DNA from 3 places in the Gordonia sp. LMA167 genome. Region 3 is predicted to be linked to each of the others. Evidence: predicted binding sites of a transcription regulator. Region 3 holds the regulator's gene; each other region holds the start of a gene.
The links. Region 3 encodes LexA, which represses DNA repair genes until DNA is damaged. Its sites were predicted from a motif close to CGAACANNTGTTCG; they were not measured.

Region 1 (10,513 bases), 1.0 Mb from region 3:
GACGACCACACGCGGCCGACCCGTGCCGGAATCGGACGCGGCGTGGCGCCCGAGAGTCGGTGGACCGCCGTCTCCGCGGGCGGGTCGGGATCGGGGATGACGGCGCCACGGGGTTCGTCGGGCACGTGTCCGTGGATCAGGTCGTCGGCCCAGGCCAGCGCGAGGTCACCCATCAGGATCGCCGCGGCCACCCCGTGGTGGGCGGCGTCGCCGGCCCATCGGGAGTCCTGGTGTCGGCGTTCGAACTCACGGTGGACGGTCGCACGTCCCCGGCGGGTGTCGGAACGGTCGATGATGTCGTCGTGGATGAGCGCGCACGCCTGCACCAGTTCCAACGAGGCGGCGACCCGCACAGCGTCGGCCCCATCGGGTTCGTCGCCGTCGGAAAGGACTCGGCCGTTGGCGTCGGAGCCGGGATCGGCCCCGATGCGGGTCGACGAGGATCGGCCCGCGAGCCAGCCCGCGTAGGCGAAGGTGGGACGGACCCGCTTGCCTCCCTTGAGGACGAAGTCCCGGACCACTTCCGCGGCGGCACCGACCTGGGGGTCGATCCGCGCGGTCACCGGCACCGCGTGGTCGAAGAATTCCGCGAGCACCGCCTCGACCGCCGAGGGCACGTCGACGAGGGAGTCGGGGATCGGGAGCGCGGAGGTCACCCTGCCAGGCTAGTGCCCCGCCACGATCCACCCGTTGTCGCCCGGAGGGCGCCGGTTGACCGGTGCCCGGAGGAGCCGACAACCGGTCCGTACAATGTCCAGGTGACCTCATCTGCCAACCCGGCCCCCTCGATCGTCGATCGGCTGTCTGCGCCCCATCGCGGTCCGGTCCCGTTCTCGGTGGAGTTCTTCCCGCCCAAGGATGCGGAGGCCGAGGCTCGACTCTGGCGAGCGGTACGCACATTCGAGCGGCTCGGTCCCGCGTTCGTCTCGATGACCTATGGTGCCGGCGGATCCACGCGCGATCGCACCGTCCGGATCACCGGCGAACTGGCCGCGCAGACCACGCTGTTGCCGGTGGCGCATCTCACCGCCGTCAACCACAGCCTCGACGAGTTGCGCGCGCTGGTGGGTGCCTACGCCGACCAGGGCATCACCAACATCTTGGCGCTGCGCGGCGACCCACCCGGAAACCCGCTCGGCGAGTGGGTGAAGCATCCGGACGGCGTCGAATATGCCGAGGAATTGGTCCGGCTGATCGACGATCTCGGCGATTTCCACGTCGGTGTCGCATCGTTCCCCGAGGGCCACCACCGCGCGCCGGATCTCGACCACGACACGCGTGCCCTGGTGCGCAAGCTCCGTGCCGGCGCGGAGTACTCGATCACTCAGATGTTCTTCGACGTCGAGCATTTCCTGCGGCTGCGGGATCGACTCAACCGCGCCGATCCCGAACAGGGTGCCAAGCCGCTCATCCCCGGGATCATGCCGATCACCTCACTGGCGACGGTGCGGCGCATGGCGGAGCTGTCGGGTTCGGTGATCCCGGCCGACGTGCAGGCCCGCTTCGTCGCGGCCGCCGGCGACGGCCCCGAGGAGGACCGGGAGGCGGTGCGGTCGGTCGGCATCGATTTCGCGGCCGAGATGGCGCAACGCCTCATCGCCGAGGGGGTTCCGTGCCTGCACTTCTGCAGCCTGAACTTCGCGAAGGCGACCAGCGAGGTCCTCGAGCGAATCGGCTTCGACACATCGTCGGTGATCCCGGCGGCCACCGCGCACTGACCGCGGCCGATCGCCACGCGCCGCGCAGGGTCTACCGACCATCGCCCGACGATCTCCTGGGTGACCCTCAGCGATCCGCGCTCGACCGACTCGACGCTCCGACCTCGGTGGACTCCGTCTCGCCGGTCCGCCGCACCGGGGCCGCCGCGGGCTTCTTCGTCTTGCCCGAGCGCCGCGGACGTCCCGGCCGCGGACTGCGGTCCCGCTTGGCAAAAGCCAGACGGGCCACGATCAGCACGGTGACCAGACAGATCAGGGCCAGGAACCACGACCAGCTCTTCACCGCCGCGGTGGCGGGGTCGGGGTAGGTGGCGTCGGCACTGAAATCTGACGGTTTGCCCGATTCCGGCGCCCAGTGCACCGTCCGCTCACCGACCTGCTCGCCGTTGGTGGCCGTGATCGGCCCGCCGAACGTGATGGTCACGTCGACGAGGTCACGGGGCGCCGCCAAGTTGGTGAGATCGGCGTTCCCGCGGAACCGAACGACGTCCTCATTGCGCTTGGCGGACAGATCCATGCTCATCACCGAGTCACCCCACGCGGCGGCCACGATGTCACCCAGCTGGCCGAACTGTCCGCTGGTGAGGTCGGTGAAGACCACTCTCGTCCCGACACGCGGCACCGCTGCCCCGGTACCGGGTGCAGCGCCCGGCGCCGACGATTCGCCGCCAGGGGCGGCTGATTCGGATTCCGGGACGGTGCTGTAGTCGATCAGGCTGATCCGTGATCGCATCGACTCGGGGACATCGAGCTTGGGTGGACCCTGCGGATTGTCCGGCGAGGTCGCCACGATGATGGTTCCGGAGTACCGGTCGCCGACGGTGGTAGAGCGTTCGAGGCACCCGGTGAGAAGTGGTGCGGACACCATCAGGCACAGCAGCAGCAAGACCGCGGACGAACGTGTTGACGAGCGCACGGTGATCATCGTGCCAGACGTGGTGCGCCAGTCGCGGCCGACGCACCACGACCGCGCAGATGCGGGATCATCGGCGACGCAGCGCCAGGTGCGCCGAGATGCGGCCGCTCGCGCCGGTCACCCCTCCACCCGGATGCGTCGACGCCCCGGCCAGCAGGATGCCGTCGGCTCCCGGGATCCGGTGCCCGGACAGGTCCGGATGCGGTCGCCAGAAGAACATCTGATCAATGCTCATCTCGACATGCATGATGTTGCCGCCCAGCAGGCCGAGTTCGTTCTCGAGGTCTGCCGGGGTCTGCACGTGCGTGTGCTCGATATGATCGGTGAATCCCGGTGCATACCGATCGAGCTCCGCTGTGATCGCCGACGCGGCGGCAGAGCCCGCCGCCGACCAGCTCGTGCCGTCCGCGAGACGATACGGATGCCACTGGGCCCACACATTGACCAGATGCTTACCCGCAGGCGCGAGCGTCGGATCGATCGCCGAATAGCCCATCGCCACGCATGCGGGCCGGTCCGGCAGCGTTCCGACACTCGCCGCGGCATGTGCCCGGCGCAGCTGTGCGCGATCGGTGACCAGTAGCCCGAGGGCCGACTGCACGCCGTGGGGCGGGAGATCCGACGGGAGATCCCGATAGTCGGGGAGCGCGTCGGTGCCGAGCCGGACGGCCATGCCGATCCCGTCGCCGACGACGATCTGACGTCGCCAGCGATCGATGACCGTACGGTCGTGACCTCCCGCGGCGAGCAGATCGAGGGTGGTCAGCACATGGCACGCCGCGATCACCGTCGTCGTGCAGTGTCCTGGCTCGCCGGAGGTCTCGACGCGCCAGTGGTCACCGCACGGTGTGATGGCGGTGGCCGCCCGACCGAGCCGCACGTCTGCGCCGTCGATGGCCAGGCGACTCAGCAGGGCCTCGGCGAGCGCGCCGCTGCCGCCGATCGCACGGCCGGGTGGGATGTCGTGCTGAAGGGCGGCGAATCCGACCATCGGGGCGGTTCCCGGTGCGCTCATCGGCGGGCCGGACTGGGCTCCGAACCAGGCGAGCGCGGCCTTGAGGGGTTCAGCTGTGAACCAGCGGTCGAGCAGACTGTCCCCGGACGACATCAGTTCCTGGGTGAGCGAGAGCATTGCGCCGGTGCGTCGTCCGATCGGCCCGCTGCGCGCAGTTGTCGCGGTGTTCGTCAGCCCGGTGAACGCGGCGGCGAATCGTCCGGGGCCCGCCGGCGAGTAGAAGGAACGCATCACAGCCTTGGCCCGCGGACGCCACACGTGCACGAACTGGCGATAAGCATCGGCGTCGACGGAGCCGACGGCCCGTTCGATCGAGGCGCAGGTGGCGTCCAGGTCGGTGCGGAAGATGATCGGCGCCGTTGACTCGGTCGCCGGACTGAATGCCCACGGATCGCAGTCGACGTAGCGCAGCCCGTGATCTGCCAGTGAGAGTTCGTCGAGGATCGGCGAGTGACGGATCATCAGGTGCGCCGACGACCCGCGGTCGACGCGATAGCCCGGGAAACGCTCGACGGTCGATACGGCACCGCCGGCGACATCGTCGCGCTCGACGACCCGGACAGACCGTCCGGCCCGGGCGAGGTATGCGGCGGCGACGAGTCCGTTGTGGCCCGCTCCGACGACAACGGCGTCGACGAGGTGGTGGCCGCGACCGTCGGTGGAGGTGGGGCGGCCCGGAACGCGCCGGCGGATCGTCATGTCGTGACCGAGTCGTCGGCGACCATCGGCAGAGGGCGGCCGAGGAAGGCGAAGGGACGCGGATCACCGGCGAAGGTGAAGTTGCGCAGCACGTCGGTGAAGCCCAGTCGTCGGTACAGCGCCCAGGCGCGGTTCTCCTCGGCCGGGATCTCCGGCGTGGACAGCAAGACCTTGCCCTCCGGCCGTCCGGCGAGCAGTCGTCCGAGTAGCCATTGCCCGACGCCCCGGCCCTGGGCGGTGGGATGGACATGGAGTTCGGTGAGTTCGAAATAGTCCCGGGTGATCTCCTCGACGGCCGCGGGAGCGACTCCGGACTGACGCAACCCGACGCGGAGTTGCTGATTCCACCACTGGTCGGGTGCTCCCCGGTAGCCGTACGCGATTCCGACGAGCAGTTCGTTGTCGGCCACCGCAACCGGCCGGGTCAGGTGGCGGCCGGCGACCTGAGGGCTGCGGATCTCGGCGGGGGAGACGGTCGCCACCGCCCCGACCGCACGCCAGCCGGGCCGTGTGATGTGCTCGCGCCACAGCGCCGCACGGTGGATCTCGGTGCCGCGCGGGTAGTTCATCGCGGTCACGTAGATGTCGAGCGCGGGCTGGAGCCACACGTGAGCATCCTGTCCGGTCAGGTCAACGAGGCGGATCGTCAACGAACGTCTGTCCTCTCGTCGAACTCTGGGCATCCGTGCCGACGGTCGCCTTGAAGGTCTGCCGTCCGCTAGCTATATTGAATATGTCGAACGGGTGTTCGATGAATCAGCCTCCGCAAGCTGTTCTGTCAATCACCCCGCCGACACGATGCGCCGGCCCGACAGCATGACGAGGGAAGCGTCAGCTGTCGGGCCGGCGTTGTACAACAGGGACCGTGAACAGCAGAAGGCGGTCGTCGAGCCACGGGGAGGTGGCCATGCACAGCTCGATCCCGGCCCGCGGGTCGGCGACGGACATCGATCCGATCATCGTGCGTCGAAGTCGTGACCTGCTCGATCGTGCCCTGATCCTGTTCGACAACGCCGACGAGGTCACCGATGCAGCCGAGCGTTTCCGTCAGTTCTACCTGACCGCCCTCCGTGCTGCCGGTGCGGTGCTGGAGATCTATGAGCCCTCCACCCGTCCGGTCCGACGCTCCCGCTCGCGAAGTGCCTGGAACCGTCTACCGATGGTCGTACCGGCCCTGGCCGGGCACGCCGAGTTCTTCGCCGCCCGCTCACGGGTTCGGCTCGACATCGAGTCGGGACTGGTCCGTGAGGTGGACGAGCGCGCAGTGGCCGCCATGCGCCGGCGAGTCATCGACCTTCTCGACGATGTCGAGGCGATCCTGATCGCATACGAGCAGGGCAAGTTGGCCCATCAGACCGCCCGGTCCGACCGCACCGCGTGAGTGAGGAATTCGACGCAACTGCGGGTAAAGGAGGGTAATGGTGGTCGCCAGGTGATTCTGCTCGTATCATGATGTTTGAAGGCCGTACAAGCGGCTGAACGGCACCGACGGTGTACACGGATCGTGGGGTCTGGGGTCGGGTCGGTGGAGTTGGGAGTAAGGAGGGTCGGTGCCTCTTTCGGAGCACGAGCAGCGGATGCTCGAACAGATCGAAAGCGCTCTGTATGCCGAAGACCCGAAGTTCGCGTCGAGCGTCAAGCGTCGCCGCCTCGGGAGGTCCAGTGGTCGGCGTCGTTTGCAGGCGGTGGCCATCTTCGTCGTGGGTCTGGTTCTCCTCGTCGGTGGGCTCGTCATCGGTGTTCGTGTCGGCGGATTCCCGATCATCAGCCTCATCGGCTTCCTGATCATGTTCGGGGCGGGCCTGCTGGCGCTGTGGGGTGGTAGTGGTCGCGGCTCAGGGTCGGACGGCCCCGGACGTGGCAGCGCCAAGGAACCCCGTGCCGGGGGATCAAAGCGCAAGTTCTCCGAGCGCATGGAAGAGCGCTTCAACCGGCGTTTCGAACAGGAGTAACCACTCCCGCACGTTCGTCGGCACATGACCGGCGCATGACCATCGCGTCAGGCCGCACACCGTCACGGTGTGCGGCTTTTTTGTTGTCATAAGCAAGTTCCGGCCCGCAATGGCCTCCCCACCTCACCTACCTGTGTTCGCCACTCGACCCACCTGGGTTCCCCACTTTGCCCCACCGTGGAGAGTCTGACTCCTCATCAGGCACTTTGGCGGTCTCCAGCATCACCAGTATCGGCTCCATCGGCTCGCCGGACGCGGCACGCGACACGCTCACCCAGCGCATCTGACTCTCTGAACTGGTCTTTTGCACAGGCGTGGGTGAACTGTGGTGTGTTGGGGGTGGAAAGTGGTGGAAAGTGGGGTACTGTGGCAGCACTGGGTGAGACGGACCGGACGTCGAACCTGGTGGGGCAGGAGGTGACGACATGTCCGCGCGATTTGTCGGCACCTACACGCCCCGGTTGGACGACAAGGGGCGACTCACGTTGCCCGCCAAGTTTCGCGAGGCACTGGCAGGAGGGGTGATGGTCACACGAGGCCAAGACCGCAGCCTGTCGGTGTATCGGGCCGAAGAGTTCGACGTGATCGCGGAGCGGACCATGGCGGCATCGCGAAACAACGCAGAGGCGAGGGCTTTTCAGCGGTACTTCTTCGCGAGTACCGATGAGCAGCGCCCCGACGGACAGGGTCGGATCACCCTGTCGGCCGAACACCGGTCCTACGCCGGCTTGTCGAAAGAGTGTGTGGTGATCGGCGGGTTCGACCACCTCGAGATCTGGGACGCGCAGGCCTGGCGTGACTACCAGAGCGCGCATGAGGAGGACTTCTCCGCTGCGGGTTCTGCCGCATTGGACTCCGTGCTCTGAGCGCAGGGCCGATCGGGCAGGCAGACAGATGAATAGCGGATCGGGTGGGTCGAGGCCTCGGCCCGGTGCGACCCTGGCGTACTTCCCCAACGCCAGGTGCGCAGTCGGGCCGAGACCCCGCCTCATCGGACACCCAGGCGCCGTCGGCGCCGTATTCAACAGCGATCGAGTCGAGCCGCACAGTCCGAGGAGCAGGTCGGTGAACGCACGCCAGGAGGAACCGGAAGGCCGGTCAGGGCCACCGGAACGCTCCGGTGAGTTCGGACATCTCCCGGTCATGGCCGATCGGATGATCGAACTCATCACCCCGGCTCTCGCCCACGCCGATGCCGAACCGATCTTCGTCGACGCGACGCTGGGCGCCGGCGGTCACACCGAATTGATACTGCGCGCCGACCCCCGTGTCCACGTCATCGGCATCGACCGGGATTCCACCGCGCTCGATATCGCACGTGAGCGACTCTCTGCGCATCGGGATCGGATCACGTTTCGGCAGGCGCGATTCGACGAGATCGGGGACGTCCTGTCCGACTTGCGCATCGCGCGGATCGACGCCGCGCTGTTCGACCTGGGCGTATCCTCCATGCAACTCGACCGGCCGGATCGGGGTTTTGCCTACGCTGTGGACGCCCCGCTGGACATGCGGATGGATTCGTCCGAATCCCTCACTGCGGCAGAGATTCTCAATACCTATTCACATGGCGAGCTGGCCCGCATCCTCTCGGAATACGGCGAGGAACGCTTTGCCGGAAAGATTGCATCGGCGGTCCTCCGGGAGCGTGAGCGAGAACCCTTCACCACCAGTGCCCGTCTCGTCGAATTGCTCTACCGCACGATTCCTGCGGCCACCCGTCGCACCGGCGGGCATCCGGCCAAACGTACGTTCCAGGCACTGCGGATCGAGGTCAACCACGAGCTCGACGCGTTACGTCGAGCGCTGCCGGCAGCCTTGTCGGCGCTGCGGGTGGGCGGTCGGCTGGCCGTCATGAGTTATCAATCGCTCGAAGATCGAATTGTCAAGCGGGAGTTTGCATCCCGAACGACATCGACGTCCCCGAAGGGGTTGCCGGTGGAATTGCCCGGCTCGGCGCCGCATTTCCGGCTGATCACCCGAGGTGCGGAACGTGCCGACGACGTCGAACGTGACCGGAACCCGCGATCGGCCCCTGTCCGGGTCCGTGTGATCGAACGTGTGGAAGAAGGGGACCGCTGATGACCGTGATGGCTGACATCGACATCGATGAGGACGAGGTCGCCGGTGACGCCCCGAAACGGACACGGCGACGGGACGGGAGTGACAACGCGCGTGCCACGAGATCTCGTGCCGCGCAACGTGCGATCGATCGACGCGCCAAGCGACTCGAGCGCGAGGCCCGGGTGTCGCCGAAGACGGTCCGCTCGCCCCGGTCACACCCGGCGTCGGCACGTGGCTCGGTGTCCCTGCGGGATCGGATCACCGGCGTTCCCTTCGTCGTGCCGGTCATCGCCCTGCTGGTGATCGGACTGGGGGTGAGTTTGTGGTTGTCCACCAAGGCTGCCGCGGATTCCTATCGGCTCGGTATCGAGCGGCAGCAGAACCAGACACTGCTCGATCGACGTGACTCGCTCAAACGGACCTACGAATCCGGGAATTCGGCGCCTGAATTGTCGGACAAGGCATCCCGCCTGGGAATGATCCCTGCCCAGAATCCGGCCCGGATGATCGTGACGGGGACCGGGAAGCCTCGCGTGGTGGGCGATCCGGAGCCGGCGCAGGGGAAGGCGTTGCGATCGATCAATCCGCCGACCTCGCCGGATCCGGTGGCCACGATCGACCCCAAGAAGGTGGACGACTCCGAAGGATTGCCCGGCGACGCCGTTGATTCCGGCGACGAATCGGATTCGGCGGGCACCGATTCGGCCGACACCGGTTCGGGCGACAACTCCGATTCGGCCAACCCGGGCGCGACCACCCCCGCCTCGACCGCGACGCCGGCGCCCGCACCGGGCAGTTCTGGTGCGCCGGTACCGAGTGTGGTCGCACCCGCTCCGAATGTGTTGCCCCCGACCGGCAACGCGCCGAGCCCAAATTCGGCGGAATCGCGTTAGTCGAGTGGACAATTGACATCCATGACACGTGCCGTCTTCCAGCGCCTCGACATGGGCTCGTCCGGAAGCGGACGCGGGGGGTCCGGCCGCCCGGGGGGGCGTGGGAGACCTGCCTCGTCCGGAGGTGGTCCCCGCAGGCCCGACTCATTTCTCGGGCGTAGCCGGATCGCCGGGGCGATCGTGATCCTCGCTGTGGTCGCGGTCGCCATCCGCATGGTGGTGGTGCACACCATCGAGTCGTCGTCGTTGTCCGCCGAAGCCGCTCAGCAGCGCGAGTACACCCAGGTGCTGACCGCCAAGCGAGGTGCGATCCTCGATCGCAACGGACGGCCGCTGGCCTACACCGATGAGGCACGGGCGCTGACCTTCCTCCCCAAGGCAGTGCGTAAGTCGATCGAGGAGGCACACAAGAAGGACGACGCCCTCCCCGACGTCGATGAGCGCCTCGGCGAGATCGCGAAGGGGGTGTCATCGGCGCTGGGCGGCTCGATCAGCGAACAGGACCTGCTGACCGAGCTCAAGAGTGACGACACGTTCGTCTACCTGGCCCGGTCGGTGAGCCCTGAGGTGGCGGGCAAGATCACCTCGGAGTTCCCCGAGGTGGGTGCGGACCCGCAGAGCATCCGGTTGTATCCCGGCGGGTCCCTCGGCGCGAACATCGTGGGCGACGTCAACTACGACGGCAACGGCCTGATCGGACTCGAGGCATCGCTCGACTCGACGCTCGCCGGTACCGACGGATCGAAGACCTACGACCGCGGTTCGGACGGCGCCATCATCCCCGGCAGCACGCGCAACGTGCATCCGGCTCTCAACGGTGGCACCGTCCGGCTGACCATCGACTCCGATGTCCAATGGTTCGTCCAGAGCCAGGTGTCGGCGGCCAAGGCCGCTTCAGGCGCCAAGAGTGCCTCCGCGGTCGTCCTCGATGCGCACACCGGGGAGGTGGTCGCGATGGCCAACGACAACACCTTCAACGCCGCGCAACCGCTGGCCGACCAGAAGAACGCCGATCTCGGCAACCCGGCTGTGACCTCACCGTTCGAACCCGGCTCGGTGAACAAGATCATCACCGCCTCGGCCGCGATCGAGTACGGGGTCACCACACCGAACGAGGTCCATCGCGTCCCGGGCAGCATCCACATGGCCGGGGTCACGGTCAACGATGCCTGGTCGCACGGGGTCGAGCCGTACACCACCACCGGGATCTTCGGGAAGTCCTCGAACGTCGGAACCCTGATGTTGGCGCGGAAGGTCGG
Region 2 (10,513 bases), 460 kb from region 3:
CGCTACGCGCTTGCCGACGGGACGCCCGGCACAGGCGACATGAGTGCGCCCGATCGGGGGATCTGACGGCGCGGGAGGACCACGTCACGTCTTGCTGCCCTGCTCGGTTCCACCGGTCATCCGGCGAGTTCGAGGTCGGATAGGTCGTACCCTTCGGGGCCGAAGTCGGTGATCGTCCATCCGTGTGCGACGGCGTTGCTGATGGGGTCGCGTTGGAGGAGTTGGTCGAGAAGGGCCCCGGCCAGTGTCTGTTCGGCCGTGCGGTGAGTGGGGGTGCGTGCAGGTTGGTCTGTCTGGGGTCGGGTCTGGTTGATCTCGTCGATGATCGTCTGCAGTGGGGTGCCCGGGTGGTTTCGGTCGGGTGTGTGTTCTCGGAGGCGTCGTTCGAAGAGTTCGCCGATGAAGGGTAGTTCGTTGATGCGTGGTGGGTTTGGTGGTGTGGTGCCGTCGGTGTTCAGTGTCCATTGGGCGCGGCCGGTGTTGGGGCCGTCTTTGATGATGTCGGTGGTGTATTGGCCGGGTTTGGTGCCGACCATGCGGTTGTGGGGTCCGCACGCGGGGGTGAGGGTGTTGATGTCGGTGGTGCCGCCGTCGGCGTAGTCGCGTTCGGCGTGATGGATTTCCACGGTGTCGAAGGCGCGGGTGCAGCCTGGGCAGGAGCAGCCGCCGCCGTGGGCGAAGAGCATGAATCGTTGGGCTTGGTTGGCCAGGCGTTTGGCGGTGCCGAGGTAGAGCGGTTCGCCGGTGTGGTCGGCGAACACGGCCAGGTGCATCTGGGAGTGGGCGGCCAGTTCGATCAGGGTGCTGATCGGCAGGCGTGCGCCGCTGGTGGTGGTGGCGACGCCGGCGCGTTCGCGTAGTTCGGATTCGGTGATCTTGATGATCAGGTGCGGCGGCAGTCCGCGGTGGCTGTTCCCCAGGATGCCGCCATCAAGGGCGTGGCGCAGCAGCGCGGCCAGTGCGTCGTGGTTGCGTTGCGGCTGGGAGCGGTGGTCGCGTTCGACGGCTTGGCGTAGTTGTTCGGCATCGATGACGTCGTCTGTGCTGCCGATCAGTGGGGTGTCGTCGGCGGGATTGTTCATGCCGGGAGCCGCCCAGCTGGCCAAGACCACGTCGAGCATGGCTCGGGTCTTCGGGTCCAGCAGGCCGGCGAGTTTGCTCATGTCCTGCATGTCTTGTTTGCCCACACCGAGTCGACGTTGCCGGGCGCGGTCGCGGTCGTCGGTGAGGGTGCCGTCGGGGTCGACGTGGCCGAGGATGCGTTTGCCGATCTCGATGAGTGCATCGGTGGAGTATTTGGTTGCCATGTCGGCCATTTCGGCTTCGGCGGCGGCGCTGACCGCGACCGGCAGCGCGGCCGGAATCCGGTGCAACGTCTTGAGGATGATGTCGACGTGATCAACACTGATCGCGCCGTCGATCAGCGCTTGGGCGGTGTTCGGGCAGGTGGGAGGCATCTTCTCGCCCTGCATCGAAAATCTCGGTGCCAGGGCGGCGGTGTGTCGCTGTCGCACGCGCGGCTCGCTGATCTTGAGGCGGTCGCCGAGGAAATCGGTCAGGTTTCGATACCCGAACTTGGTGAAGGCGCCTCGATCGGAGACATCCATCAAGCGGTGATGGCCCAGGCCGCTCATCCGACGAACGGCACGCTCGTGCGCGTCGGCCACCTCCACGACCTCCACATCCGAGGCCGGCGTGGTGTCGACCTGCGCGATCCGATCCAGGACGTCGTGCAGTTCGCGGTACAGCGCCACCACCTCGGAGTGGGAATCGTCGGAGTGTGAATCGTCGGATGTCGGTCGGTCGGAATCCATGAGCTACACCTCCCCCTGATCGGCTCGCGGTCGAACGTACGTTCGAGTCTATGGCATCCGGAGGGGATGTGCAAGAGGCTTTCACGATCGATTTCAGATCCAATTGCTGCCGGCTGACTGCAGCACCCGATCTCGCTGACCGCCTAGTGCGGAACAAAATCCGTGGAGCCTGGTCCAAGCGGACGGTAGTTTGTGCGCTACGTGAACTCCGACCCGGCGAGGTTGCCCATGTTGTCCGATGCGGTTGTCCGACAGATGGTCGAGGACATCATCGCCGTCGACGGGGTCGTCGGCGTCACCCTTGGTGGAAGTCGCGCTCGCGGCGACGCTCTCCCGTCTTCTGACGTCGATCTCGGCATCTACTACGACGCCTCGCTCGACCTCACCGCCCTACGAGCTGTCGGCAAACGATGGTCGGGACCCGATGCCGAGATCGTGGGTCCCGGAGGGTGGGGGCCGTGGGTCGACGGCGGTGGCTGGCTCCGCGTGGACGAGGTTCCGGTCGACTGGCTGCTCCGGAATGTCTGCCGGGTTCGCGAGCAGTGGACACGAGCGCAGAACGGCGACTTCGCCTTTCACATGCAGGTCGGCCACCCACTCGGCTTCCTCGACGTTGCCTACGCGGGTGAGCTCGCGCTCGCCGTCGTTCTCGTCGATCCGTCAGGAGTCCTGACCGAGTTGCATCGCGAGATGCAGCGGTATCCGCGAGCCCTGCGGGACGCCATGTGCCACCTGCTGTGGGAGGCGGATTTCCTGGTGGCGATCGCTGCGAAGGCAACGACTCGCGAGGACACCGGTTACGTCTGCCTGTGCCTGACGAGGGCGCTGATGCTGTGCGCGCATGTGCTTCATGCACACAACCGGAGATGGGTGACGAACGAGAAGGGGCTGATACCGGCTGTGGCGCGCCTCGAGCTGGCTCCGCCGGGTTTTGCCGGCAGGTCGGCACAGATCCTTGGCTCGTTGGGCTCGTCGGACGAGGAGTTGCGGTCCGCGATCGCGGCCACGCGCACGATCATCGGTGAGGTCCAGACGCTGGTGGTGAGGCACGCAAGGTAGTCCAACGTCGGTCGTCCGATCGCTCGGACACTCCGGCGCCGGCTCGCATACCCCCTCGTTCCGGCATTTGTTGCTTGTTTGCGGCATGTCGCCGCAGAGTGTGCGGGAAGCTGGTCTCATCAGTCATTTCGGACAAGGAGGCGTGATGCATGCGCAACCGGGAAACTGGCTCGTGGTCGAGCAGGCGGTGCTCGGCAAGGAACCGGAGATGGGTCTGATCCTCGAGGTGAGGTCGGCCGATGGGTCGCCTCCTTACCTTGTCCGGTGGGAAGGCTCCGGCCACACCGCACTTGTCTATCCGGGGCCGGATTCGATCGTCTGGACCGCTGACGAGGTCGACGCCCACAATGCGGCTCGGGCAGAACGAGCGACGCACCTGCAGGAAGAGCTCGCGCATCGGCAGCACGGAGACAACTGACAGACGATGAGCTCGTCGACGCGCCGTCGTCGATCGGCGCCGACACGTCAGTGAGGGTGGCCCGGCCTTCCGAGTGTATCCACCGCTGTCGCGCCGGGTCGACTCCATTGCGGCACCGGTCGGCTGGTCGGCCCCCAGGTTGCGTTCCCATCCACGTCCGAGCGCCATGACCAGCACGGGCTGTGACCCTCGGGCCAGCCGTCGGGAGTGTCCTCCCACTCTTCGCTGCGTCCGTAGGGCGTCATGTCGAGCAGGCCCAGGGAGCCGTTGACGCGCTCGTTCCCGCGGCCTGTCGTGGAGTAGGTGAGGAACGCGCGATCGCCGTCTCGCAAATAGCAGGTCAGATAGCCCATCTCGCCGCCGATCGGGTCGTCCACGTCGCGCACCGAATACCAAGGCTGGGCGTAGCCCAGAAAGGCGACATAGGTAGCGACCTCGTCCCACCGTCCGGTTGTCAGGATCGCGAACGAGACTCCGCGCGCATCGAGATACACGGAGTCCTTCAGATGCCAAGCCGTCGTGGTGCAGCCTTCGCACTGGCCCTGATGCGGGGCACCGTCGTACCACATGTGCTTGTAGACCACGAGCTCGTCGTGATCGCCGAACAGGTCCAGGAACGGGATCGGACCGTCCGGTCCGACGACGTCGACGGCCGGGTCGAACTCCACCATCGGCAGTCGTCGACGTGCTGCCGCGATCGCGTCGCCCGCGCGGGTGTGAGCCTTCTCGCGGACCAGCAGATCATCGCGGGCACTCTGCCAGGTGGTCCGGTCGACGATGGGTGGGCGGCCGCGCATTCCAGCCGCCGGATCGTTCGGTGTGGTCGTCATGGTCTCCTCCGGGTGGCTCGTGCAGGCGACGGCATGCGGCGCCGAAGCCCTTCAGCGGGACAGACCCACGACCAGGCGAAAACTCATCGCGGCTGCGACTGCTTGTCAGAGCGTAGGATTGTTTGTACCGAATGATGTCGCTGCGACGGCACTTTCAGTACGCAGGGAGGCTGACCACACGCCTCAGCAGCAGAACATGCTTTCGTCTACTTCCGGCCGTGACGAGAGGATCTGCCCGCCGATCCACTCCCGGGTTCGTCCTCACCATCGATCGGCGGGTGCACGAGTGCTCTGTGGAGGCCAACGGTGACGTTCTTCGGGATTGATGTCTCCAACCACCAGAGGGACTTCGACTTCGCTCGTGCCAAGGGCGAAGGCATCACCTTCGCCACGCACAAGGTCACCGAAGGTGACAGCTATCGTGACCCGTATTGGCCACGCGCACAGGCGGAGATGCGACGCTGGTTCCCCGGACGATGGGGCGGCTATGTCTTCTGCCGCACGCACACCGACCCCGAAGCCGAAGCACGATTATTGCGATCACACGCCGGTTCGACGGACTTCCCACTGCAGATCGACTACGAAGACACCGCGAACGCAGGCTCTCTCGACGACCTTTACCACCGCATATCCGCTTACCGGGCAGCCGGATTCACCCGTCTGTTACCCATCTATCTACCGCGCTGGTATTGGCGTGAGTGGATGGGGGCACCACGGTTGACCGGACTGCCGGTCTCGATCTGGAACAGCCACTACGTGTTCGGACACAACACACCGCGAAACCTCTACCCCGGCGACGGGCATGCGGGTTGGGCGGATGTCGGCGGCAAACCTGTTCAGATCCTTCAGTTCTCGGATACCGGCAGCGTGTCGGGGCAATCCGTCGACGTCAACGCCTTCCGAGGTTCGGGAGACGAGTTCAACCGCATGTTCGGAGGTGCCACCATGTCCATGGCCGACGAGGAACTCGGCATGAAGTTCCCGAGCCGATCGAAGTACCGCACCACCGATGAGCCGATCGACACGCTGGCCGGGTTCGTGCTCAATATCGACGCCCGTATCCACGAGGAATACGTGGAACGCGCGGCCCGCGAAGGTCTGCAGTGGGCGATCGACCTCGTGAAGCGCGAGGCGGCCAAGAATGACGAAGGTGCCAAGGCAGTACTCGCCGATATCGGACTGTCGGCTCCTCACCAGCCGTGAGGACGTTGAAGTGCGCGGCGGCGTCGGTTGCGATCCGTAGGGTGGACCTGTGAATGATTCGCGACGCTGTCTGGTCACCGGCGCGACCGGCTATGTCGGCGGCCGACTCGCGCCGCGCCTGATCGCCCGTGGCCATCGGGTGCGCGCGCTGGCGCGGACACCCGCGAAACTGGCGGACGCACCGTGGGCGGCTGATCCCGACGCCGAGGTCGTGGCCGGCGACCTGTCCGATCGCGATTCGCTCGCGAACGCGTTCGCCGGCGTCGACGTCGTCTATCACCTTGTGCACTCGATGAGCACAGACGCGGACTTCGCCGCCGAAGAGCGTCGCTCCGCCGAGAACGTGATCGCCGCGGCTCGTTCGGGAGGCGTATCCCGGATCGTCTATCTCGGCGGGCTACATCCGGATGGCACCGACTTGTCCGAGCATCTGGCCTCACGCGCGGAGGTCGGGCAGATCCTGATCGACTCGGGAATCGAGACGGTGGCGCTGCAGGCCGGCACGTTGATCGGATCCGGTTCGGCGTCGTTCGAATTGATTCGCCACCTCACCGAGCGGCTACCGGTGATGACCACTCCGCGCTGGGTGCACAACTCGATCCAGCCGATCGCAGTGGCTGATGCGTTGCACTACCTGGTGGAGGCGGCGACCGCTCCGGTCCCCGAATCCCGTACGTGGGACATCGGCGGCCCCGACGTCCTCGAATACGGCGACATGATGCAGGGCTACGCCGAGATCGCCGGCCTGCCACGTCGGCGCATGATCGTGCTCCCCTACCTCACCCCGACCATCGCGAGTCGATGGGTCCGATTCGTCACGCCGATCCGAGGAAAGATCGCACGCCCGCTGATCGAGTCGTTGGAATGTGACGCCATCTGCCGCGAACACGACATCGACGAGGTCATCGCAGCACCTGTCGGCGGATTGACGTCCTACCGGGACGCGCTGGTGGCCACCCTTGATCGAGTGCATCGCGGAGACGGCGAGGCCACCTGGTCGAACGCGACGGCCGAGGTCCCACCCGCCGAGCCGCTGCCGTCCGATCCGCCATGGGCCGGGGAGACGGTGTTTCGGACCGCACAGCGCCGGTCGGTGCCCCGCAGCGCCGAGGATTCCTGGGACCAACTCCGCCGCCGCGTCGGCAAGCAGTGGCAGGTCGTGGACATGCGACGGCCGGACCTGCTGCGGATCGGCGCCGACCGTCACGTGGGACGAGCGTTCGTCGAGTTCTCGCTGACGGATTCGGCAACCGGCCGAGGCGCGGTTGCCGAACTTTCGACCACCTCCACCTTCTTTCCGCGCGGGTTGGGCGGGCTGCTCTACTGGCGGCTGGGCGCACCGCTGCGGAGACTCGGGATCTCGCCGGCCGACCCGTTCCGTTGAGTACGTGGGTGATCATCCCGATCGTTCACGCATCCATTGCGCGTCTGACCTCGATTGTCACCTGAACGTCGTCGGCAACTTTCAGTGCACCCATCATCAGGGAATACGGTTTGATGCCGAAATCGGTCTGAATGATCGTCGTCTCCGTGGTGATGACCCAACCGTCTTCGGCGTCGGCGACCGTGAAGTCGAGCGAGTGCGGACGACGGCGACCGTGGATCGTGAGAGTGCCTTCCGCATGGTAGGAGTCGGCCGCGCCGGTGATCGCCGACGTCTCGTAGGTGACCTCGGGAAACTTGTCGGCCGCCATGGACTTGAGTGCGTTGGCGCGCGCCACCGCCTTTTCTGCCCCGCTCAAGGGGGTCAGTCCGCCGCTGCCCGACATGATCTGCAACGAGTCCACCGGGATGGTCGCCGCGATCGCCGTGGGTGTGTCGCCCTCCCAGGTCACCGACGCCGACCACCGTTGCGCCTCGATGGTCAGCCGATGCCCGGTTCGTGCCGCCCGACCGGCGACGCCGGTGTGGACGACAACCGACCCATCTGCATCACTGAGTTCCCAGGTGGCCTCGCTCACGGTCACAGTCTATGGCGAGCAAGGGTTCCGACCGACGCGCTGTTCGATTTCCGACGCTTGACCTTGACACCGTGACAGGCTGTTTCATGGTCGGTGAAGGAGGTGATCGTCATGACCATGAACGATCTGACAACTCGTCTCATCGACGCACTGGGCGCCGACGACGATTCGACGCGGCTTCGCGCCGCGCTGACCGCTGGAACCAGCGGAGATGTGCGCCTCGTCGAGGCTCTCGTAGAGCGGTGCGGGATCGACCCCGACTTCTTCGTGCGCGACATGCTCACGTGGGCTCTGTGCCGGTTCCCCGCCGAGGTCACGGTGCCTCGGCTGGTGGCCGAACTCGGGTCGGCGAACCCCCAGGCGCGCAGCCAGGCCCTGCACACGTTGTCCAAGATCGGTGACCGGCAGGCGTTCTCGGCGTTGTCTGTCTTGCTGCACGACAGCGACGACGACGTCGCCCGGGCCGCGTGGCGCGCCGCGGTTGCACTGGTCGAGCCCGACGGTCAGGCCGATCTCGCCGCGGATCTCGCGAGGGAATTGGGTCGAGGCGACGAGGAGGTACAGCTGAGTCTCACCCGCGGTCTGATGGCGCTCGGTGAGTCGGCCCAGGCGGTCATCGACGCTCATATGGAAGATCCGGACGACGGCGTCCGCGTGCATGCCACGACCACTCGCCGGCTACTGGACGACCCCGACGCCGGGTTCGACCTCGTTGTCGATTTCGCCCGACGGGTCTCTGTCGGTGTCGATGGGTAGCCGATGCTGATCGGTGAGGTCGCCCGGCGCTCGGGTGTCAGTCCCCGGATGCTCCGTCACTACGACCGGCTGGGGTTGGTGGCGCCCACCGGACGGACGACCGGGGGTTACCGCGAGTACTCCGCCGACGACGTTCGGAGACTCTTCCACGTGGAGAGTCTCCGAACGCTGGGCCTCTCCCTCCAGGACGTCCGCGAAGCCATGGCTCGACCAGGGTTTTCGCCGGCCGCTCTGGTCAGCGAGCTCATGGAACGTACCCGTGAGCGCATCGCCACCGAGCAGGACCTGCTGGCTCGACTGGAACGCGTACAGCAATCGGGCCCCACGGACTGGGCGGATGTGGTGCATGTCGTCACGCAGGCACGCGCACTGGACTCGGAGTCGGGTGCCCGACGACAGCAGGCGATTCTGGCCCCGACCGACGGGGCCGGGTTCAGTATGCCCGAACTCGTCAAAGCTCTTCTCTCGGAAAGTGACCCGAACGTTTCGGGCGCATTGCGATGGGCGCTCGCGCGCGATGGCGGAGCGGCTCTGGACGGCTTGTCCGCGGGCCTCGACTCGCCCGAGGATGCGGTACGACGGCGAGCCGTCTCGGCCATCGCGGCGATCGATCATCCGAACGCGATCGCGCTGCTCCGCCGGGGCCTCGACGACGCCGACCGCGACGTGCGTGAGCGTGCCGCCATCGCGCTCGCCGGCGCTGCAGACCCAGCGGGAATCCCAACGCTCATCGCGATGATCGTCGACGGCCACCGCGACGTCGAGGCATCCGAGGCACTCGGAGGACTGTCACCGCAGTCGCCCGAGGACATCGTCGCGGCATTGCGGGCCCATGTGGACGCGACGAGCGATGCTGCGGCACGGCTTCGGATCACGCAGTCGCTCGCCGAGATACCCGTTCCCGCAGCCGACGACCTGCTGGACAGGCTGACCGCGGATCCGGACCGCGCGGTCGCCGCGACGGCACAGGTGATCCTGTCCGGCCGCGGGTAGAGGCCCTGGGCCTCCTAGAATGGCCCCGGATCGATCCGACAACGACTGTAGGGAGATACACCTGATGAGCGAACACAGAATCCGCGTCGACCTCGACGACTCCGGTGTCGCGACGGTCACGCTGGATCGCGGCGAGAAGCACAACGCCCTCGACCGCGCCATGTTCGATGCTCTCCTGGATGTCACCGGCACACTCGCCACCGATCCTCGGCTCCGAGCCGTCGTCCTGCACGGCGCGGGCAAGAGCTTCTGCTCCGGACTCGACATCACGAGCCTGGGACAGGGCAACGCGACCCGCTCGCTGATCACCCGCGAGAAAGGTCAGCTCGCCAACGACGCACAGCGCGTGTCGGTGGATTGGGCCCGGGTGCCGGTGCCGGTCATCGCCGCGATCACCGGCAACTGCTTCGGTGGCGGCTTACAGATCGCGCTCGGCGCCGACATCCGTTATGCCACTGCGGACTCGCGACTGTCGATCATGGAGGTCAAATGGGGCCTCGTCCCAGACATGGGGATCACCCAGACACTCCCCCGCCTCGTGGCCGCCGACATCGCGAAGGAACTGACCTTCACCGGGCGCATCCTGTCGGGCACCGAAGCGCACGACCTCGGACTCGTCACCCGTGTCGTCGACGATCCCCTCACTGCTGCACTTGATCTCGCACATGAGATCGCGCAGAAATCACCTCATGCCGTCCGGGCGGCCAAGCATCTGTACGACCAGACGTGGACGAGCTCGGATCCGGCAACGGCCCTGATGCTCGAGAGCGAGCTCCAAGAGGGTCTCATGGGTTCGCCGAATCAGCTCGAGGCGGTGTATGCCGGCATGGAGAAGCGCGAGCCCCGTTTCTCCGATCCGGACGAGACGCACCACTAGTTGCGTGTATCGTAAATAATCGTCTAGTCGTTGGGTATGATTTCGGTATGAGCGCGCCTGCAGCACCGTTGGCTTTGTCGGCCGGTGAGCGAGAGACATTGGAGAAGTTGACCCGTAGCCAGCGGGTGCCGCATCAGCAGGTGTTGCAGGCTCGGGTGTTGTTGATGGCCGCCGACGGGGTGGCCAACATTCGGATTGCTGAGGAGGTCGGGGTGCGCCCGGCCACGGTGCGGGCGTGGCGCAACCGGTATGCCGAGGACGGTTTGGCGGGGTTGGGGTTGATCCGAAAGGGCCGCGGTCGACGTTCGTCGATCAGTGAGGAGAAGATCGCCGAGATCGTGAGGTTGACCAAGACGACCACGCCGCCGGGGCACACGCATTGGTCGTGCCGCACGATGGCGAAGAAGGTGGGTGTGAGTCCTTCAACGGTGCAACGGATTTGGTCTGATCTTGACCTCAAACCGCATCGGGTCGACTCGTTCAAGGTGTCGAATGATCCGCGGTTCGAGGAGAAGCTGATCGATGTGGTGGGACTGTATGTGAACCCGCCGGAGAACGCGATCGTGTTGTGTATGGACGAGAAAAGCCAGATTCAGGCGCTC
Region 3 (10,513 bases):
ACAGTGAGCCGCACTGGTCGTCCAAACGCGGCTCCGCGATGGCCTACGAACGCGTCACGCTCTACGGCGTCACCCTCGTCGCGCAGCGCCGGGTACCTTTCGGACGCATCGACCCGGCGACCTCACGGGAGATGTTCATCCGCCACGCCCTCGTGGAAGGCGAATGGCGCACCGATCATGCCTTCTTTCAGCGCAATCGGGAACTGCTCGACGCCGCAGCCGACGTCGAGCACCGCGCCCGTCGCCGGGATGTGGTGATCAGCGAACAGCAGTTGTTCGAGTTCTACGATGCGCGGGTCGGTCCCGATGTGGTGTCGGCGCGACACTTCGACACCTGGTGGAAGCAGACGAGACGCGAACACCCCGACCTCCTCGACCTGCGTCCAGAAGATGTGGCGGTCGACGTCGCGGTCGCCGACACCGACTTCCCCGGAGCCTGGCAGCAGGGCGAGACGCGCCTGGAACTCCGATACCGATTCGAGCCTGGCGCGCCCGATGACGGTGTCACCGTGGTGATCCCGCTACCGTTGCTCGACCATGTCCGGGCAGCGGGCTTCGACTGGTCGGTGCCGGGCCTGCGCAGCGAACTCGCCACCGAACTCGTGAAATCACTGCCGAAAGCGCAGCGCAAATCTATGGCGCCCGCCCAGCGTTTCGCGGATCTGGCGCTCTCACGACTCACACCGCGCGCCGAGCCGCTCATCGCCGGGCTGGCCCGCGAGCTCACATCGATCACCTCGATGACCGTGTCGCCCGGGGATTTCGCGCCCGAGCGCATACCTGCCCACCTCACCATGAACTTCGCCGTCGTCGACCGGACCGGCGCCACGATCGCCGGTGGTAAGTCGCTCGCCGACCTGAAGAAACAGTTCGCCGATCGGGACGACACCCCGGCGCCACGGACGGCCGTCACCACATGGAGCGCCGAAGGGATCGGCAACCTCGCGGACAGCGAGACGAAAGTGGTTGCCGGTCAATCCATCACGCGATATCCAGGATTGGACGTGGTGCGCGACGACAACGGGCACGCCGTCGGCGTGACCGGCGTCGAGAGCCCGACCGCGGCCCAGCGCGACCAGCGTCATCACGACGCCGTCATCGTTTTGCTCGATGCAGCGATGCCGCGTCTTTCCCGCAAGATCACCGGGACTCTCGACGCCGCGGGACGACTCACCCTGAGCCAGAGCCCGTATCGCAAGCCGGACGATCTGGTGGCCGACTGCACCCGGCGCGCGGTCCGCGACCTCGCCGCGGACCGAGATCTCACCAGAATCCGAACTCCGGAACAGTTCGAGCAACTGTGCACCGGGCTGCGAAGCGACGTCATCGGTGCCGCCCCAGAATATTTCACACTGGCCATCGACGTTCTGCGTCACGTCGCCCCGTTGCGTGCCCAGCTCGATCGGCTGAGCGGGTCGGTCGCCGCCGATGACGTCGCCGAACAACTCGAGAACCTGGTCTTCGACGGATTCATCGCCGCAACCCCTCGCGACCACCTGACCCACGTCCCCAGATACCTCGAGGCGGCAACTCGTCGACTGACCGATCTACCCGCGTCTGCTCACCGGGACCATGACGGCATCGCCACGGTCGATCGCGTCGTGAGCCACTGGAATCAACGAGGCGCGCGGCTTCCCGAGGGACGACGCGCTGCACTGGACGAATTCGCCCACTGGCTGATCGAGGAACTGCGGGTGGGCCTGTTCGCGCAGCGACTCGGCACCGCATACCCGATCTCGGAGAAGCGCGCCATACGTGCACTCGACGCCTTCACCTGACCATCGGCGTCGACACCGGTCCGGTCAATCGGTGAGCGCAGACCCCGCGGCATCCACCGGTTTACGATGCGTGAGATTGCCTTGCAGGTCATCGATCTCACGCTGGAAATCCTCCAACGAGTCAAATGACCGGTAAACCGACGCGAACCGCAGGTAGGCGACCTCGTCGAGGTCGCGAAGCGGACGAAGGATGGCCAGGCCCACCTCATTGCTGGGTATCTCGGCCGAGCCGGATGCCCGGACAGCGTCCTCCACCTGCTGTGCGAGCTGAGCCAGGGCATCCTCGGCGACGTCACGCCCTTGACAGGCGCGACGCACTCCGCGCATCACCTTCTCGCGACTGAACGGCTCGGTCACGCCGTTGCGTTTCACCACCGACAGCACGGCGCTCTCCACCGTCGAGAACCGCCGACCGCACTCCGCACACGAACGACGCCTTCGGATCGCCTGCCCCTCGTCGGCGACACGCGAGTCGATGACCTTGGTGTCTTCGTTCTTGCAAAACGGGCAGCGCATGTCGTCCTCACGCACGTCTCGGGACACTCCGGCGCACCGGATGCCCGCTACGCCGTGCCGGTTTCCGGCTGGAACCTGTGACATGAGAGTACCGCCTGCGCTCAGCCGTATGCGGGTGCGACCAGTGCCTGCCCGACCCGGAGACCCGACCCGGACAGGTCGTTGCGCTCGACGATCTGGTCGATGACCGCCTGCCTGGGCACATCGGGCGCGATCCGATCGGCGATCGTGCTCAGCGAGTCGCCCTGTCGGACATGGACGATCTCGGTGCCGACTGGCGACGGCTGCACGGACGCCGCATAGTTGGAGCCCACGATTGTGACCACCCACACCAGAACCGCGAGCCCACAGCCCACGAGTACCGCCAGTGCCGTGGCCCTCCGGCGTGCGTGCAGGCGTGATTCGGCCGTCGACACAGCGCACCGGGTCCCCGCAGCCCGAGGTAACTGTCCGACGGCCGGGCGAGCCGGCCGTCGGTCGGCCGGGCGGACGGGTTCGTGATGCGCCTGGCGCCGCGGCCGTGTGCCCGCGCCGAGACGGACCCGATCCTGCTCGCCGGTACGCGTGCGCCCGCTTCTCGTCGGCGCGGTGCTTGCCGAGTCGGTGCGCTCGCGCTCGATGCGCATACGCTCGGCGCGCACGGGCTCCGTTCGTTCAGACCTGGACACCGCCCCGTCCGGGGTGCGTGTGCTGCGCGTGAGGGTCCCTGTGCTCATCGTGTCCTCCTCGGCTCCCGATCGACCGGACTGTCGATCACGTGTTCGACGGAACGTATGTTCGATTAGTATCACGGGAGACCGACAATGTCTCGACACGCGTCGAACAAATGTTTGAACATGTCGGGATGTTCGGATACTGTCGGCGCTGTAGCAAGGCAACATCCAGCAGGTTTCCGAGAGGAACCGGGCAGGCGCCCCCACATGACGGACGCCGAGAGGGAGGACACCGATGAGTGACAAAGCCGGCGGACGGCGTGACGCCACCCGTGGGACCGACGAGACCGGGGGCGCGACGACGGTTGATCCCGAGGTCGCCGAGGCGAACCTCACCGCCCGCCAGCGGGGTGTGCTGGAGTACATCCGCACGTCGGTGCGTGAACGTGGATATCCGCCCAGCATCCGCGAGATCGGCGAGGCGGTCGGACTGACCTCCACCTCGTCCGTCGCACATCAGCTACGGACTTTGGAGCGCAAGGGCCTGCTCAAACGCGATCACAATCGGCCTCGCGCCGTCAACATCCAGGACGGCGAGCAGCACACGCCGCCGGGCGGCACGGCCGCACCGGCCGGTGGCTCAGAACTGCCGACTCCCACCTTCGTACCCGTACTCGGACGCATCGCCGCGGGCGGACCGATCCTCGCCGAGGAGGCCGTCGAGGACGTCTTCCCGCTCCCCCGTGAGCTCGTCGGCGACGGGTCGCTCTTCCTGCTGCGCGTGGTCGGCGAATCGATGATCGATGCAGCGATCTGCGACGGCGATTGGGTCGTGGTGCGACAGCAGAACGTGGCCGAGAACGGTGACATCGTCGCGGCGATGATCGACGGCGAGGCAACCGTCAAGACGTTCAAGCGCAAGGACGGTCACGTCTGGCTGATGCCACACAACGCGATGTTCGAACCGATCCCCGGCGACAACGCCGCCATCCTGGGCAAGGTCGTCACGGTGATGCGCCGGGTGTGAACGGTGGGCTCGGCCCGTGGCCCGGTACCGGGCCGCCACGAGCCGGCCGGTAGGGCCTCCATGGAAGCCCTACCTGATGACGCTATGCGTCCAACGCCGCCGTCGCCGCCGCACGCGCAGCGGCCGGGTCGGACGTGCGTAATGCCGCCTGGGCCGCAACCTGGCACTGGTCCATGCTGACCGCTCCGAGTCGGGCTCCCACTGCGGCCGCCGCGGCTGGAGCCGACGACAGCGACGTGACACCCATCCCGACCAGCACGCACGCCAGCACCGGGTCTGCTGCGGCCTCGCCACACACGCCCACCGACTTGCCCACTTCGGAACCCGCGCGCGCCACGGTTGCGATCAACGACAGCACCGCAGGCTGCCAGGGGTCGGTCAGGCCGGCGAGTTCGGCCGACATCCGATCCGCCGCCATCGTGTACTGGGTGAGGTCATTTGTCCCGATCGACACGAAATCGACTTCGGCCAGTATGGATTCGGCAAGAATCGCGGCCGCGGGCACCTCCACCATCACACCGGCGATCAGTCCGCGCGCACGCACCTCGGCGGCGAACTCCGCGGCCTCGGCCGCCGACGCGATCATCGGCGCCATCACCCAGGCGGTCGATTCGCGGCCATTCGCCGCAGCGGCGATCGCATCGAGCTGAGCGGTGCGGATCTCGGGATGTTCCTGGGCAATCCGATTGCCCCGCACGCCCAGCGCGGGGTTGGCCTCGTCCAGTTGGGTGACGAACTTGAGCGGTTTGTCGGAGCCGGCGTCGAGCGTGCGGATGACCACCTTCTGTCCGTCGAAAGCATCCAGCACCTCGCGGTAGAGGCTTGTCTGTTCCTCTACCGTCGGCGCGTCCGCGCGATCAAGGAAGGCGAGTTCGGTGCGGAACAACCCGACACCTTCCACCGGATAGGCGGTGGCGGTCCGCGCCGACGCTCCGTCCGCGACGTTGGCCAACACCGAGATCCGGCGTCCGTCGGCGGTTTGCCCCGGCCCGGACCAGTCGGCGACCAGCTCCGCCGCCCGACGACTCTCCTCGACGCGCTCCGTGGCGTCGGCGGCGTCCGGTTCGACCTCGATCGTGCCCGCGGTTCCGTCGACGAGCACGATGGTGCCCGCCTCGACCGTCGCGAGGTCCGACACCGCCACCACGCACGGAATTCCCAGCTGTCGCGCGATGATCGCCGTGTGGCTCGTCGGTCCCCCCAATCGGGTGACCAGCGCGGTGATCATGGCCGGGTCCAGGCCGGCCGTGTCGGCGGGCGCGAGATCATCGGCCATCAGAATCGAGGGCACCGACGGCTCCGGCACACCGGGCTCTGGTACACCGAGCAGCTCGGCGACGACCCGATCGCGTACATCGTTGAGATCGGTGACACGTTCGGCCATCAGGCCGCCCAGCTTCGTGAACATGGCGGCAAATTGTTCGGTCGCCGCAACCGCGGCCGCCGGAGCGGCCGAGCCCTTGGCGATCAAGGCCGACGCCGCTCCGACCCAGCCGCGGTCCTCGGCCAGGCCCGCCGTCGCCGACAGCACCTCGGCGGCAGCGCCGGATGCGTGTGACGACCGTTCGCGAAGTCGACCCGCGACTGCCGCAGCGGCATCGGTGAAGCGTTTCGTCTCGACCTCGCGTTCCTCGTCGGCGATCACACCCCCGCCGCTGACGTCGAATACGGGACGTTCCCCGGGCCAGACCACCGGGCCGTAGGCCTTTCCACCGACAACCGGCGTTCCGTTCAGTACCTGTGTGCGCTCCACCGAAGACCTCTCTGTGTTCGACGCCGAGGCCGGCTGCATTCGCAAGCTCCCGGCCATTTCTCTGTGATCAAACTTACAACAAACACTTGACGTGACCACACAAACAAGCGTAAACAAAGGTATATCAACATTCAAACCCACCGAAACCCACAGACGAGGACATCGTGTACGCGGAGGAACGACAGCAGGCGATCGCCCATCAGGTCCGCTTGAACGGCCGCGCCTCGGTGGCCGCACTCGCCACGGCCTTCGATGTCACGAGCGAGACCGTGCGGCGGGACCTCGCCGTGCTCGAACGGGCAGGGCACCTGCAACGGGTGCACGGTGGCGCGGTACGGCCCGGCTCGACGCCGGTCATCGGAGAACAGGGCATCGACGAACGGCAGATGTCCCACACCGAACAGAAGTTCGCGATCGGCCGCGCCGCGATGCGGTTCCTCCCGCCGGACGGGGGCTCACTGTTCTTCGACGCCGGTACCACCACCTACCAGGCGGCACTCGAGATGCCCCGGGACCGCCGATTGACGCTGGTCACGCACAGCATCCCGATCGCGGGGGTACTCGCCGCGCAAGGAGCCGCCGATCTCCACGTCGTCGGCGGGCGGGTACGCGGACTCACCCAGGCAACCGTCGGCGCCGACACGGTGGCCGCCCTGGAGAAGATGCGCATCTCGACAGCCTTCGTCGGCACCAACGGGATCAGTCCGGGTTTCGGGCTCTCCACCCCCGACCCCGATGAGGCCGCCATCAAGTCAGCCATCGTCCGCGTGGCCAACCGCGTTGTGGTGCTGGCTGATTCGTCCAAGATCGATCGCGAGGATCTCGCGTCCTTCGCCGACCTGACCGATGTCGATGTGCTCGTCACCGACGCCGGCGTAGACCCGATCACCTCGGCCGAGCTGGCCGACCACGGCATCGAGATGGTGGTCGTATGACCCCTGTTCGCACGACCGAAAGGGACCCCATGACGTCCTCCGATCCGACCCCGGTCACGATTCTCACACTCACCGCCAATCCCAGTCTCGACCGGACTCTCGAGCTGTCCACACCACTGCAACGTGGCGCGGTGCAGCGCGCCACGGCGGTGCGATCCGAGCCGGGCGGCAAGGGGATCAACGTCGCGCGGGTGGTCGCCTGCGCAGGGGTGTCCACCAAAGCCATCCTCCCGGCCCGCACCGGGGATCCGTTTCTCACCGCTCTGGACGGCGTCGGACTACCCCACCTGACCCTCCCGATCGACGGCGAGATCCGCTCCAACATCACCGTCGCCGATCCCGACGGCACCACAACCAAGATCAACGCGCCCGGATTCGCGCTCGACGACGACCAGGCAAGGGCGCTGGCCGACCTGGTGGTCGACAACGCGCGCGGCGCCCGGTGGGTCGCGCTGTGCGGGTCACTGCCGCCGGGCCTGCCCGACGACTGGTACCGAACCGTCATCGACGCGCTGGGCGCGCAGGGATGCCGGGTCGCGGTGGACACCTCCGGTAGACCGCTGGCCGAGGCCGTCACCGGCCGCGTCGATCTGCTCAAACCCAACGATGAGGAACTCGCCGAAGCGACCGGTACCGACGCGGCACAGCTGGCCGCGGCCACCAGGGGCGGAGACCACGCGCCGCTGATCGCGGCGGCACGGACCCTCGTGGACCGGACCGGAGCGGCGATCCTGGCGACACTCGGCGCGACCGGGGCGCTGCTCGTGACCGGCGGCGGCACCTGGTTCGCGACGCCTCCGCCGATCGTGCCCCGCAGCACCGTCGGCGCGGGGGATTCCGCTCTCGCCGGCTACCTCATCGCCGAGAGCCGCGGAGACGACGAACCGGACCGCCTGCGCACCGCGGTCGCTTATGGGTCTGCGGCAACGGCGCTCCCCGGGACTCAGCCTCCGTCGCCGGACCAACTCGATCTCGCACACGTGCAGATGACCGACCTCACAGGAGCCGCCCACACCCGATGAACCACCGCCGCACCTGCCGACTTGCACGATTCATGGAATGAAGGAAATCCCATGTCAGAACAGATAATCACACCGCAGACGGTGAGCCTCGACATCGACGCGGGCAGCGACCCGGCCGCTGTCATCGGCTACCTCGCCGACAAACTCGCCGCGGCCGGCCGCACCACAGATCCCACCGTGCTCACCCGGGGCGCCCTGGACCGCGAGGCGAAGTCGGCCACCGGACTTCCCGGCGGCATCGCCATCCCCCACGCCCGCGCCGAGTCGGTCACCGAGGCGAGCCTGGCTATGGCGCGCCTCTCGAACAAGGTGGACTTCGGCGCTCCGGATGGCCCCGCCGACCTCGTGTTCCTCATCGCCGCCCCCGCGGGCGGGGCGACCGAACACATGAAGCTGCTCAGTTCGCTGGCCCGTTCGTTGGTCCGGCCGGACTTCGTCGAGTCGTTGCGTGGGGCCGAGAGTGACCAACGCGTGGTCCAACTGGTCGACGAGGCCATCAATCCACCCGCGGCAGCACCCGCTGCAGCAACAGCTACGGCGGCCGCTGCGACCACATCCGCTGCGGCGTCGGCGGCATCGACGGGCACGACGCCGCCACCGTCGGCCGGCGCCGGAGAGGAACGCCGTCCGTCGGTGGTGGCGATCACCGCGTGCCCCACCGGCATCGCCCACACCTACATGGCAGCCGACGCCCTCAAGTACGCCGCCGAGCGCGCCGACGTCCAGTTCCATGTCGAGACACAGGGATCGGCCGCCACCACACCGTTCGATCCGCAGGTGATCGCCGACGCCGACGCCGTCATCTTCGCCACCGATGTGGGTGTCAAGGGCAAGGACCGCTTCCACGGCAAACCCGTCATCGCGTCGGGCGTGAAACGGGCGATCAACGAACCCGACAAGATGATCGCCGAAGCCGTTGCGGCCTCACATAATCCGTCGGCAGCCGTGGTCACCGCGGGCGCCGGGGACGCTGTCCCGGAGGCCGCCGAGAGTGGCGGCCTGGGTCTGGGCAGCCAGGTCCGCCAGGCACTGATGACCGGCGTGAGCTACATGATCCCGTTCGTCGCCGCCGGCGGCCTGCTGATCGCGCTCGGCTTCCTTCCCTTCCTCGGCGGATACGAGATCGCCAACAAGACACTCGACGAGGCGGGAACGATGAGCGACGGGGCGTTCATCGCCCTGCACAACAGTCTCTGGGACCTCCCCGCAGGAGGCCTGGGACAGTACATCGGCGCGGTCCTGTTCGCGGTCGGCTCACTGGCCATGGGCATGCTGGTGCCGGTGCTCGCCGGCTACATCTCGTTCGCCATCGCCGACCGACCCGGCATCGCACCGGGTTTCGTGGCCGGTCTGGTCTCGGTGGCCGTCGGCGCCAGCTTCATCGGCGGCCTGGTCGGCGGTCTGATCGCCGGTGTGGTCTGCTTGTGGATCTCTCGAGTCCCACTGCCGACCTGGGCGCGTGGCCTGCAACCGGTGGTGATCATCCCACTCGTGGGCAGCCTGGCCATCGGCGCGCTGATGTTCATGTTGCTCGGCAAACCGCTGGCGTGGGTGACCGAGAAGATGACCGACGGACTCAACAGCATGTCCGGTGGATCGGCCATCATCCTCGGCATCGTCCTCGGGCTGATGATGTGCTTCGACCTCGGTGGCCCGGTCAACAAGGCGGCCTACCTGTTCGCCACCACCGGACTGGCGATCGGCGGTGCCGCACAGCTCCAGATCATGGCCGCGGTCATGTGCGCCGGCATGGTCCCACCCCTGGCGATGGCACTGGCCACCGTGCTGCGTCCGAAGCTCTTCACCGAGCCGGAGCGCGAGAACGGCAAGGCGGCCTGGCTGCTGGGTGCGTCGTTCATCTCCGAGGGTGCGATCCCGTTCGCGGCGACCGACCCCTTCCGCGTGATCCCGTCGATGATGGCCGGCGGTGCCCTGTCGGGGGCCCTGGTGATGGCATTCGGTGTCGAGCTCCGGGCTCCGCACGGCGGCATCTTCGTGTTCTTCGCGATGAACAACTGGGTGCTGTTCCTCATCGCCCTGGCCGCCGGTACGGTCCTCAGTGCGTTCGCGGTCATCGGCGCCAAGCAGTGGCACCTCAACCGGCAGCATGCCACCGTCGTCGAGGATCTCGAAACCGTGCCCGCCTGAGCCGAACTCCGGCGACACTGATGCCGTAGACGTGACAAGCTGCCATACACCCGACCAGCAAAGGAGAATCACCCATGCCCAGCACCACCGTCGCCGTCGGTTCCGCCGTCGGTCTGCATGCCCGCCCCGCAACGATCATCGCCGAGGCCGTCACGGACGCCGGTTCCACGGTGACCCTGTCGCTCGAGGGCGGTGAGCCGGTGGATGCCGGATCGGCGCTGATGATCATGACCCTCGGCGCCGAGAAGGGCACCAACGTGGTGGTCACCGCCGAGGACCAGAACACCCTCGACGCCATCGCCGCCCTGGTCGCAAAGGACCTCGACGCGGACTAGGACGGTACCCACTCCCATCGCCAACAGGGTGGGTGTCGAGCGACACGCCGGTCGTCGCTCGACACCCACCCTGTTCGTGCGATGGGAGGTCGGGTGGCGGGTCAGGGCACCTTCAGGTCCTCCAGCGCGCCCGCGAAGGCGGCCGGGACGCGCACCCGCATCGTCGTGCCGGCGGCGGTGTGCTCGCTCGAGAGCACCTCGCCCTCTTCATGGATCCGCGACACGACGTCGCCCCGGGTGTAGGGCACGTCGATCGTCAACTCGATGTCGGATCGGCTGATGACGTCGCGGATCCGGTCGAACAGCTCATCCAGGCCCTCACCCGTGCGGGCAGAGACGAACACGG

Region 1: a site for LexA is predicted at 5,086-5,099, ahead of ACVT6V_RS21530 (SAV_6107 family HEPN domain-containing protein). Genes of this name have one in related genera too.
Region 2: a site for LexA is predicted at 1,846-1,859, ahead of ACVT6V_RS19020 (HNH endonuclease signature motif containing protein). Genes of this name have one in related genera too.

The regions. Positions count from the first base shown of each region.
Region 1 is NZ_CM176708.1:4,735,825-4,746,337, reverse strand. Features, by position in the region: gene ACVT6V_RS21555 (polyprenyl synthetase family protein) at 1-656, opposite strand, end outside; gene metF (methylenetetrahydrofolate reductase [NAD(P)H]) at 759-1,718, shown strand; gene ACVT6V_RS21545 (LppM family (lipo)protein) at 1,786-2,643, opposite strand; gene ACVT6V_RS21540 (phytoene desaturase family protein) at 2,702-4,348, opposite strand; gene ACVT6V_RS21535 (GNAT family N-acetyltransferase) at 4,345-4,998, opposite strand; gene ACVT6V_RS21530 (SAV_6107 family HEPN domain-containing protein) at 5,256-5,729, shown strand; gene ACVT6V_RS21525 (SCO2097 family morphological protein) at 5,899-6,300, shown strand; gene mraZ (division/cell wall cluster transcriptional repressor MraZ) at 6,726-7,166, shown strand; gene rsmH (16S rRNA (cytosine(1402)-N(4))-methyltransferase RsmH) at 7,366-8,379, shown strand; gene ftsL (cell division protein FtsL) at 8,379-9,254, shown strand; gene ACVT6V_RS21505 (peptidoglycan D,D-transpeptidase FtsI family protein) at 9,276-10,513, shown strand, end outside.
Region 2 is NZ_CM176708.1:4,186,349-4,196,861, reverse strand. Features, by position in the region: gene ACVT6V_RS19025 (dihydrofolate reductase family protein) at 1-66, shown strand, start outside; gene ACVT6V_RS19020 (HNH endonuclease signature motif containing protein) at 117-1,814, opposite strand; gene ACVT6V_RS19015 (nucleotidyltransferase domain-containing protein) at 2,043-2,873, shown strand; gene ACVT6V_RS19010 (DUF1918 domain-containing protein) at 3,019-3,291, shown strand; gene ACVT6V_RS19005 (DUF899 family protein) at 3,339-4,121, opposite strand; gene ACVT6V_RS19000 (glycoside hydrolase family 25 protein) at 4,428-5,324, shown strand; gene ACVT6V_RS18995 (NAD(P)H-binding protein) at 5,374-6,708, shown strand; gene ACVT6V_RS18990 (YceI family protein) at 6,734-7,285, opposite strand; gene ACVT6V_RS18985 (HEAT repeat domain-containing protein) at 7,397-8,041, shown strand; gene ACVT6V_RS18980 (MerR family transcriptional regulator) at 8,045-9,034, shown strand; gene ACVT6V_RS18975 (crotonase/enoyl-CoA hydratase family protein) at 9,099-9,911, shown strand; gene ACVT6V_RS18970 (IS630 family transposase) at 9,959-10,513, shown strand, end outside.
Region 3 is NZ_CM176708.1:3,729,840-3,740,352, reverse strand. Features, by position in the region: gene hrpA (ATP-dependent RNA helicase HrpA) at 1-1,778, shown strand, start outside; gene nrdR (transcriptional regulator NrdR) at 1,803-2,294, opposite strand; gene ACVT6V_RS17030 (LysM peptidoglycan-binding domain-containing protein) at 2,396-3,010, opposite strand; gene lexA (transcriptional repressor LexA) at 3,243-3,974, shown strand; gene ptsP (phosphoenolpyruvate--protein phosphotransferase) at 4,057-5,766, opposite strand; gene ACVT6V_RS17015 (DeoR/GlpR family DNA-binding transcription regulator) at 5,892-6,662, shown strand; gene ACVT6V_RS17010 (1-phosphofructokinase family hexose kinase) at 6,692-7,684, shown strand; gene ACVT6V_RS17005 (PTS fructose transporter subunit IIABC) at 7,736-9,832, shown strand; gene ACVT6V_RS17000 (HPr family phosphocarrier protein) at 9,907-10,167, shown strand; gene hflX (GTPase HflX) at 10,269-10,513, opposite strand, start outside.